Regions from separate parts of the Bacillus sp. BC05(2025) genome, predicted to be linked through region 1. Evidence: riboswitches for the same ligand, from Rfam matches in the RefSeq annotation. Region 1 holds a riboswitch; each other region holds the start of a gene.
The links. A riboswitch is a leader RNA that binds a small molecule or an ion and turns the genes downstream of it on or off. The one in region 1 is predicted to bind S-adenosylmethionine.
Positions count from the first base shown of each region.

Region 2: another riboswitch for S-adenosylmethionine. It lies ahead of mtnK (S-methyl-5-thioribose kinase); the one in region 1 lies ahead of ACZ76X_RS03895 (hypothetical protein).
Region 3: another riboswitch for S-adenosylmethionine. It lies ahead of ACZ76X_RS27410 (ABC transporter permease); the one in region 1 lies ahead of ACZ76X_RS03895 (hypothetical protein).

Region 1 covers NZ_JBWYRA010000001.1:735,920-739,203, forward strand. Annotated here, with positions in the region: gene ACZ76X_RS03880 (group-specific protein) at 1-257, opposite strand, end outside; gene ACZ76X_RS03885 (NAD(P)H-dependent oxidoreductase) at 254-829, opposite strand; gene ACZ76X_RS03890 (SWIM zinc finger family protein) at 853-1,242, opposite strand; gene ACZ76X_RS03895 (hypothetical protein) at 1,496-1,753, opposite strand; SAM riboswitch class I at 1,856-1,954, opposite strand; gene ACZ76X_RS03900 (hypothetical protein) at 2,077-2,268, shown strand; gene ACZ76X_RS03905 (YwiC-like family protein) at 2,301-3,023, opposite strand; gene ACZ76X_RS03910 (ECF transporter S component) at 3,208-3,284, opposite strand, start outside.
Region 2 covers NZ_JBWYRA010000003.1:346,888-350,171, reverse strand. Annotated here, with positions in the region: gene mtnA (S-methyl-5-thioribose-1-phosphate isomerase) at 1-691, opposite strand, end outside; gene mtnK (S-methyl-5-thioribose kinase) at 688-1,869, opposite strand; SAM riboswitch class I at 1,960-2,102, opposite strand; gene ACZ76X_RS12580 (carbon-nitrogen family hydrolase) at 2,174-3,037, opposite strand; gene ACZ76X_RS12575 (aminotransferase class I/II-fold pyridoxal phosphate-dependent enzyme) at 3,052-3,284, shown strand, end outside.
Region 3 covers NZ_JBWYRA010000016.1:60,054-63,337, reverse strand. Annotated here, with positions in the region: gene ACZ76X_RS27425 (hypothetical protein) at 1-67, opposite strand, end outside; gene ACZ76X_RS27420 (hypothetical protein) at 342-845, shown strand; gene ACZ76X_RS27415 (DUF3951 domain-containing protein) at 862-1,077, opposite strand; SAM riboswitch class I at 1,245-1,350, shown strand; gene ACZ76X_RS27410 (ABC transporter permease) at 1,487-2,404, shown strand; gene ACZ76X_RS27405 (ABC transporter permease) at 2,422-3,284, shown strand, end outside.

The DNA of each region.
Region 1 (3,284 bases):
AGATGTGGATTGTTTTTAAGGAAATTCCACTGCAGCGCTTTAGGAAGAAAATACGTTTCATATTCTTTACTTCCTCTTACTACCTCATCCACTTCTCTTTCACAAATTCCTCTTATTAAATAATCATTTCTTAATTGAATCTGTATTTGTTGAAACGTTTCACTACATTTCTTCAATTGAATTAAGCAATTCATATATGTACGAAAAAGTTCATTATCATACTGACAACAATTTATAATACGTTCCATTTCATTCATAACGTACGAGCCTTTTCTTCTATTTGTAATAACCACTTTTCCCGCTTCTCTCGTTTACTCGTTTTCACAGATTGAAAAACAGATCGTTTTATATCGCGAATGCCGCAAAAACGTAAAACACCTCTCTTCATTATAATCCAATCGGCTGATCGATATAGTAGTGCGACGTACCATAACGGTGAGTCTAACGTATTAATTACCCATGCCTTCTTACCTTTTAGTAACCCTTTCGGCAGGGCACCTTCATATTTATAAGCAAAACCAGCAACGAAAATGCGATCAATAAATCCTTTTAAAATAGCTGGCATCCCCCACCACCATATTGGATAAATGAAGAGAAGAGTATCCGCTTCTTCTACTAACGCTCTGTACCGAGCTGTTTCTTCTTCATTTACTAAATCACGCCTTTTCTTCTCTTCATTAAATACAAGGACGGGATTAAATTGTTCTTTATATAAATCAAGTACCGTAACCGAATGGTTTGTTTCTTGTAATCCTTTTTGTACATGCTTTAAAATCGCCGCGTTAAAACTTGAAGGACTAGGATGAGCGTATACAATTAGTACATTCAATACATAACAACTCCCTCTATAAATTAAAGTTTCCCCTTCTTTAACATCTTCTCTACAATTTGTACGTTTTTTGAGCTTTGTAATAAACGGTTTAATACGGTAAGCAACTCTTCCTTGTCTAAATCTTTCAGTTTCTCTTTCACCGTACTTTCACCAGCACCTTGAATATCATAAACAACTGCCGCCATATGTTTACAATAGTTTTCATATGGACACTCACAGCTACTTTCTGTAAAATCTTCAAGATCAATAATCACTTCATAGTTTCCTGCATTTCCAGTAACGAAAGCAAATATTTTCTTGTCTTGTATTTCAACATCATCTACATGTCCTTCTTCATAATATTCATACCCTTGATCCATAATGTACTTAGGTATCCATTTCGTTATATCATGTAATAAACAAGCGTACATAACAACACCTCTTCCTTTAATTCCCTTTTGACTTCCACAACCCCTGTATGTTATTCTAATAACTGTCAAATAGCAAGTCTATATGACAAAACAACTGACACCTATTCGGCGAAGGTGTCTCTTTTCATTTGCAGCCGATATGAAGTGCCTCTTTCAGGCACATTCAATCTTTGACACTACACACTCAACACCATTCCCTGTATCAGGCTGCTTAAGCAGTCTTTTACTCTACATACTTCAAAAAAAAGAGAGCTTAGCTCCCTTTTCCCGCCTTATAAAATACCCCTTTTTCCGTATAGAGATATTCATCAGCTAATGTAATTTTCCCATCCAGTTTCAGTTCATCTAATAGTCTTGATAAATAAAATTGATGTAACATCTTTTTCGTGAATTTTCCTTCATGATGCGAAACGATATGTTCTTGAATATCTAACAATGATATTGGCTTATCCTGCTCTATCATATATTCATAAACTGTACTACGCAGTTTTACGTATTTTTCGAGTATCACAGTAGCTCGCAACCCCTTTCTTCTTAATATAAATTTTTTCGTAATCGGTTTTTTTGCAATAAAAAAACCTCTCCGATAAGAAGAAGTTACGTATATATCTTCGTCTTATCTCCCAGAACAAATATGTTCTGCTGGAATTAGCACCTGCATCGCGGTTGCTGGGTTTCATCGGGCCAGTCCCTCCACCTCTCTGGATAAGAAAATATTCACTTAATTCTTACTATACGTAATTTCATTTTAATTGTCAAACAAATATAACAAATTATATTTTGCTTCTTACTGTTCATACTATACATATATGAACATGCAAGGAGGATTATGAAATGCACGAAAATGCTCGCGGATATGTACAAGACTCATTTCAATCATTACAAGAAGCAAAACATTGTTTAGAAGCTGCACTACAAACTGTTGAAAAAGATTTTAATCGCGCACGTATTGAACAATCTCTTTATGCGATCGAACAAGCTATTCAACGTTGTGATTACACGGTTCACATTTTAGAACAAGATTGAAAAAACTTCCCATCATAAGGTGGGAAGCTTTTTCAAATGGCATACTTCATAATTATTACCGTTATGATTAAAAAATATACAGAATTAGCAATTTCTAAAATCCCTACTTTTATAATAGAAATCTTTTTACCGTATAACATAACTGCTCGAATGACACTCGGTATAAAAATAAGAGAACACAACGGATTGATAGCAAATACAATGATTGTTAATAGAATATGATAACCCCATGATATAAGCCGATACTTCGGGTTATTTTTCTCGCGTATCATCGTTTTCACATAAAACGTACTTCCTAAAAAATATAAAAATGAAATAAGCGCAATAAATAATGCTGTTTTATCTATAAGTTTCATTGAAAAATAATAGCTAACTAAACCACCAATACAGAAAACAATAATCGCACTGATGTCATTTAGTAATGCTCTTTCATTTTTTTGATGAGCGTAATACATATTTACTATAAATAATGGAATCATGAATACTACGAATAAAAGAATGCGCCATTCATATAATAGAGAAATCATTCCAAATACGAACGCAATGATCAAATATACAATTGTAGCATGTAAATACTCTTTTTTTCGTCTTTGCTTTATGTACGTAAGAAATGGATACGTAGCTAAATAGATAAAGAACCAAGCTAAAAACAACGGAATATGATACATAGTAGGTTTCCCAAGTATGACACTTAATAGAAATGGTATAACGAGCATGGCCCATGCACCGTGTTGCTTCGGAATAACTAACCTCATTAACTATACACCTCCTCTTCGAAAACATTTCTCACCTACTATTATACAAATAATCTCATATAATAACGGAAGTATATTGGATCAATTTTTTGACAATAAAAAATGCTCCTTACAATATGTAAGAAGCATGAATGAGGCAAACGAATATGTAAGTCGCGACCCTACCTTATATGAGTATGCTTTTCTATGCCATGTTATGCTTATCTAATATGCCATATTTCTTTTTAAATCTTGTAAGAATCGTAATCCAAGACGTACTAA
Region 2 (3,284 bases), on a different contig from region 1:
CCTTCGTTTGAATAGCATGAGCTGCCGTATTATCTGTAATAAGTGTTACATCAATATTTGCCTGTTTCAATTCCCAAGTCGTTAAACGCCCGCCTTGTAAAACCGGTCTCGTTTCACACGCATACGCATGTAACCGTACACCTTTTTCTTTCCCAATATAAAACGGCGCTAATGCAGTACCATATCTAGCAGTTGCGATACTGCCAGCGTTACAAATCGTTAAAATGTTATCACCGTCTTTAAAGCATGATAATGCATGTTCTCCAATACTCCGGCATACCGCTTCATCTTCTTGCTGAATACGAAGCGCTTCTTCTTCTAATATTTTTTGCGCTTCTTTTATTGTAGTAATTTCTTGAATAGATTCTCTCATACGATTGATTGCCCAAAATAAATTGACCGCTGTCGGGCGTGACGTCCCTAAATAATTACAATCTCTATTAAACTTCTTTTGAAATTCTTCAATATGTAAAGTAGTATATTTTTTTGATGCAAGCGCCAAGCCAAATGCAGCTACAATTCCAATTGCAGGTGCTCCTCTTACTTCTAGCATGACAATACTTTTCCATACCTCTTCAATCGTCGTTAATGTTTTGTATTCTGTGCTATGCGGCAACTTTGTTTGATTTAATACTGCAATGGCATCACCTTTCCAACTGACAGACCTCGGAATAGTAACAACTGTACTCATGCTTTTACCCCTCCAGAAACTGTCTGTTGAAATAATGTTCGGAACAGTTGAATATCGGCGTTCTTAGATTCATATTTTATTAGTTCTTTACCTAAGGATAACGCTTGTTTCTTGGCCTGAATTCTCTTTTCTTTATTTGCTATTTCATCTAAATCAGCTACATGTGCTAAGCCAATTGTTCTTCGGATAAGCTCACATCCAGCAAATCCGACCACATCCGTAAAAATATTTTGCAAAATAATCGGCAACCATTGTTTCTCTTTCGTATATGCTTCTACACCTTCTCCAATCCATAACTTCGTAAAAGTGTCTACGAAATAGCTCCATGTTTTCTCAATATGGAAAAATAGCACACTTCTCTGTTCTTCCTCTCTAGATAGAGCATTTAATAATAGATTTGCAATGAATTGACCAAGATCAAATCCAAATGGGCCATATGTTGCAAACTCCGGATCAATCACTTTCGTTTCAGAAGGTGATGAAAAAATACTACCAGTATGTAAATCACCATGAATAAGTGTTTCTTTTCTCGTTAAAAACTTATATTTATATTGTGCTACTTTTAATTTTAAAGTTTTATCACTCCACAATTCATCAACCGCTAGTTGTAATTCCGGCTCATAATCATTCGTATCGTAATGACCAAACGGATCTGTAAACACTAAATCTTCTGTAATTTTGCAAAGGTCCGGGTTTACAAATGCACCTTCTAATACCCTTTTCTCTTCTGACTCTAATCCGAAATCTGAGGTATAAAATAAAGCATGTGCTAAAAAACGACCAATATGCTGAGATAGTAGTGGGTACTCTTCTCCGTCTATTAATCCTCTTCTTGTAATTGTTAGTCTTGATAAGTCTTCTATGACTGTTACGGCTAACTCTTCATCATGACTGTACACGACCGGCACGTATTCCGGCACATACTTCGCAAAAATTTGCAGTGCCTTACTTTCAATCGTCGCTCTTTTTATAGACAATGGCCAGCTCTCACCAACTACTTTTGCATATGGCAGTGCTTGTTTTATTATAATAGACTTCTCTCCATCCTCTAATTTGAACACGTAATTTAAATTTCCATCTCCAATTTCATGACAAACTACATTTGCTTTCTTTTCAAAATAACCATTTTCTTTCGCATATTGTATAGCTGTCGTTTCAGTTAATGAATAATATCCCATCGTCTTCTCCCCCTTTTTTCATTCAGAGGTTTTTCTGACGTAGAAAAACCTCTTTCCACTAAGAAAGAGGTTTGAAGTTTATCTTCTCCCCTCTTATCTGCCAGAAAGTTTTACTTTCTGCTGGAATTAGCACCGTGCCTTTTGGCGTAAATAAACGCCCCATTTCACAATGGTATTACGGTCGGTTGCTGGGCTTCATCGGGCCAAATCCCTCCACCTGCTCTTGATAAGAGTTGTATAATTTTTTGAATTTTTAACTTTATGTTGAAGACTATACCAAGAATAAAAATCACTTGTCAACATTTTATTTATATAATTCTGGACGACGATCTGCAAAAACTGGAATTCCTTTACGTACTTCTTTAATTTTCTCAAAATGAAGCTCCCCAAATAAAATGGATTCTTCTTCATCCGCTTCTACAACAACCTCGCCCCAAGGATCGATAATTAAAGAGTGACCGGCAAACTCATTATTCGGATCCTTTCCTGCCCTATTACATGCGACAACATAACATTGATTTTCAACTGCTCTTGCTTGCAATAGTAAACGCCAATGTGCTAAACGAACTAATGGCCATTCTGCTACAACAAATAAAACTTTTGCACCTTTAGCAGTATGAACGCGCATCCATTCCGGAAAACGAATGTCATAACAAATTGTCCCAGCGCACTCTACATCATCTAACTTAAATTCACCCGTACTATTTCCAGCTATTAAATATTTATGTTCATCCATAAGCTGAAATAAATGCACTTTACTATATTCATTGACTAGTTCTCCTTTATTACTTACCACATACATTGTATTTGTAACACCTTGCCCTGTTTGCTTCGCTATAGAACCACCGACAATATGTACACCATATTGTTTCGACCATTCTTTCAGCTTTTCTTTCGTTTCTAATCCATCCTTATCTGCAATTTCAGAGAGTCTCGTTAAATCATATCCTGTTGTCCATAGTTCTGGTAAAACAATAACATCTGGTCTTTCTTTCATCGCTTCACTTATTTTATTTTTAGCATTCTCAATATTTTTTTCTACATCTCCAAAGACAATATCCATTTGAATACATGCGACTTTCATTTTGTCAGCCCCATTCTTATTTTTTTCTTTACAAAATACTGGAAAGATTATATCATTTGTCACTAGAATTGTAACAACTTTCAAAAGAGGTGGAAAGTATGAAATCATTTCAACCTTCTGAGATAGTAACATCATTGCCAACACAATTTTTCGCTTCACTTGTTGCAAAAGTTAACAAAGTTGTAGCAGCTGGTCACGATGTTATTAATCTAGGTCAAGGTAATCCGGATCAACCAACACCGCAGCATATCGTAAAAGCTTTACAAGATGCTGCAGAAAAGACCATTCATCATAAATATCCGCCATTTCGCGGACACGAAAGCTTAAAAGA
Region 3 (3,284 bases), on a different contig from region 1:
TATGAAGTGATTTTTCGCGAATAAGGACACGAATATCTTCTCCCATAAAAGGCATTGTGTTGTACATAGATGATTCTCCTTAAAAACTTACATATGTTTGCGTTATGCATATGTAAGTCTAGCATGGTTTGTTCTTTATGTGTGCTTACGGTTTTGTAAGGTGATGTAGTAAAGCAGTGCAAAAGTTATTTGTATAAAGTGACGATACTGTGACAAACATGTTGGTATATATGTTACGATGTCGTCTTAAGTGTAAAAAGTAGGATGTTCTCGGTATAATAACAAGTGGAGATAAAAGAAACTATAATGAGTAGTAGTTGTAGATAAAAGGAGAAGAAGAGATGAAGAAGGTTTTGGGTATTGCTGTAATGGGAAGTATGCTCCTTCTAGCAGGGTGTAATGGAAATAAAGATACGAAAGAACCGAAAGAAAAGGTAGAGCAATCTACAGAACAAACCGAAGAGATGAAAGAATACCGTGCAGTACATGAAAAATATGATATGAAAATGAATAAGGAAATTAATAACGCGTTACAGCTATTTGAAGTGGCAAAGGAAAAAGGCGGTAAGGAAATAACGAAGGCTACATATAAAGAAGATGTGCAAAAGGTAACAACGAGCATGTTAGAAGATATTGATCATATACGAAAAGAAATTCGTGTTCCGAAGTCGAAAGAGCAAGAACATGAGGTATATGTTGGTTTCTTGAATGAATCGGAACAAGCGATGAAAAAATTACAGAAGTTAGCTAAAGAAGAAGATTCATCGTTGATTCGTGATATAGAAATTAACTTTGCAACAGCATCGACATACTATAAACGTTTTCAAGCAGAAACGAAAAAATAACCTTGCCTGTGCAAGGTTATTTTTTCTTCTTGCCATCTCCGTCCTCATCCTCGGATACTAATATCTTCTGTTCTTCGTGAAATTCGGAAATAGTTTGCCCAGTAATATTATCGAAAGGGGTATAAAAAGAGGTGATACTTTTCTTTTTGATGAAGAGTTTGTAGAAGCCGATGATGACAAGTATAATTATTGTTAAGGGTAATCCTATAGTAGCTAGAAGTAAGGGGGCCATCTTATAACTCCTTTCATATCTTTTTTTATTATAAGCGAAATACGACATAGATAAATGAAAGTATTAAAAACTGATTTTTCTAAATATATCCAATTTGATTGACTTTTCATTTTTTCAGAATTATAATTCGAAATATACAATTTGAACCAAATAATAATATAGCAATTTACTTATCCAGAGAGGTAGAGGGACTGGCCCTATGACACCTCAGCAGCGGGTTCTGTAGTAGGAACACCGTGCTAATTCCAGCAAGCAAGTCTTGAAAGATAAGTGATGGGCCTTTGTTTATTAAGCCTTGATCTTATTTTTTAAGATCAAGGCTTTTTGTATTCTAAAAAGAGAAAAGGGAGTAATGGAAAAATTACGTTCATAAAACTAAGTAAATATATGTGTTTAGGGGGTTATTGCAGTGTATGTAATTAAAAAATTATCAGTTATGGTGTTCACGCTATGGGTTATTACGACAGTGACATTTCTAATTATGCATATTATTCCGGGGGACCCATTTTCATCAGATGCAAAGATCTTTCCGGCAGAAGTTGTGCAGAATATGAGAGCGAAATATCACCTTGATGAACCGTTATGGAATCAATATGTTGCTTATTTAGACGGTGTAGTTCATTTTGATTTTGGTGAATCCGTTCAATCGACGGGGCAAGGCGTATCAGAAATTATAACGACAGGATTTGGTCCATCAGCGATTATTGGTTTACAAGCACTTATTATTTCATTAGTAGTCGGAATTGCCGCAGGTACATTTGCAGCTCTATATCATGGGAAAGTAATTGACTATAGTGTGAGTTTACTTGCGATTCTCGGTATTTCTATTCCAAGTTTTATTTTAGCACCACTATTTATACAAGTATTTGCTATTCAATTTGAACTTTTACCAGTAGCGTCTTGGGGCACATTCGAACATACGGTATTGCCATCCTTCGCATTAGCGTTAGGACCAATTGCAGTAATTACAAGATTTGTTCGCTCTAATATGATCGAAGTACTGCAGAGTGATTATATTAAGCTAGCGAGAGCGAAAGGGATACCAATTAAGAAGATTATTATAAGGCATGCCCTTCGAAATGCGATTGTTCCAGTGCTTACATTTATAGGGCCGTTAATGGCTGGGCTTTTAACAGGGACGTTCATTATTGAAAAGATTTTTGCAATTCCTGGTCTCGGAAAATATTTTGTAGATAGCATTTTTAACCGGGATTATCCGGTCATTATGGGAACGACAATTTTCTATAGTGCATTATTAATTTTTTGTATTTTCGTTACAGATATTATTCATCGTATTGTTGATCCGCGTATTCGTTCTATTACATAAGGAGGGGGGATATTTAAATGGGAGCTTATGAAATTAATAAACAGTTATTAACGAATGAAGAGAAAAAAGAATTAACAATAAATAAAGAGCAGCAAACGATTAGCCGAAAGAAGGAAGTATTTCGCAAGTTTATATCAAACCCTATAGCAATTCTAGGGGCAGTGACGTTATTACTCATTATTATTTTCTCGTTAATTGGCGAAAGTTTAACATCATTTACTGCGAGTGAACAAGTAAAAGAAGCAACTAATTTACCTCCTAATAGCGAGCATTGGTTTGGAACCGATGATTTAGGAAGAGACATATGGGCGCGTACTTGGGCTGGTGGGAAAATTTCATTAGTAGTTGGATTAGTAGCGGCCGTTCTTGATATAGGGCTTGGTGTACTGATCGGAGGTTTTAGTGGATATGTGAGAGGGCGTAATCGCCTTGGAACGTTAATGGATGAGTGGATCGTACGAGGGATTGAAGTATTATACGGTATTCCATATTTATTAATTGTTATTTTACTACTGATCATTATGAAGCCGGGGCTTTTTACAATCATAATCGCTCTCGCATTAACTGGTTGGATTGGTATGGCACGCCTTGTTAGGGCGCAAGTCTTATCTTTAAAACAAAGAGAATTTGTTATTGCAGCGGAGCGATTAGGTACATCGCATATGAAGATTATATACGGACATATCATTCCGAATTTAACAGGGATTATTATCGTAAATTTATCATTTACAATTCCAGCAGCTATTTTCTCAGAATCATTTTTGAGCTTTATCGGACTTGGTGTTCAATCACCAGCAGCAAGCTGGGGGACAATGACAAATGATGCGCTTGGGACATTATTAAGCGGGGAATGGTGGCAACTATTCTTTCCATCGCTGAT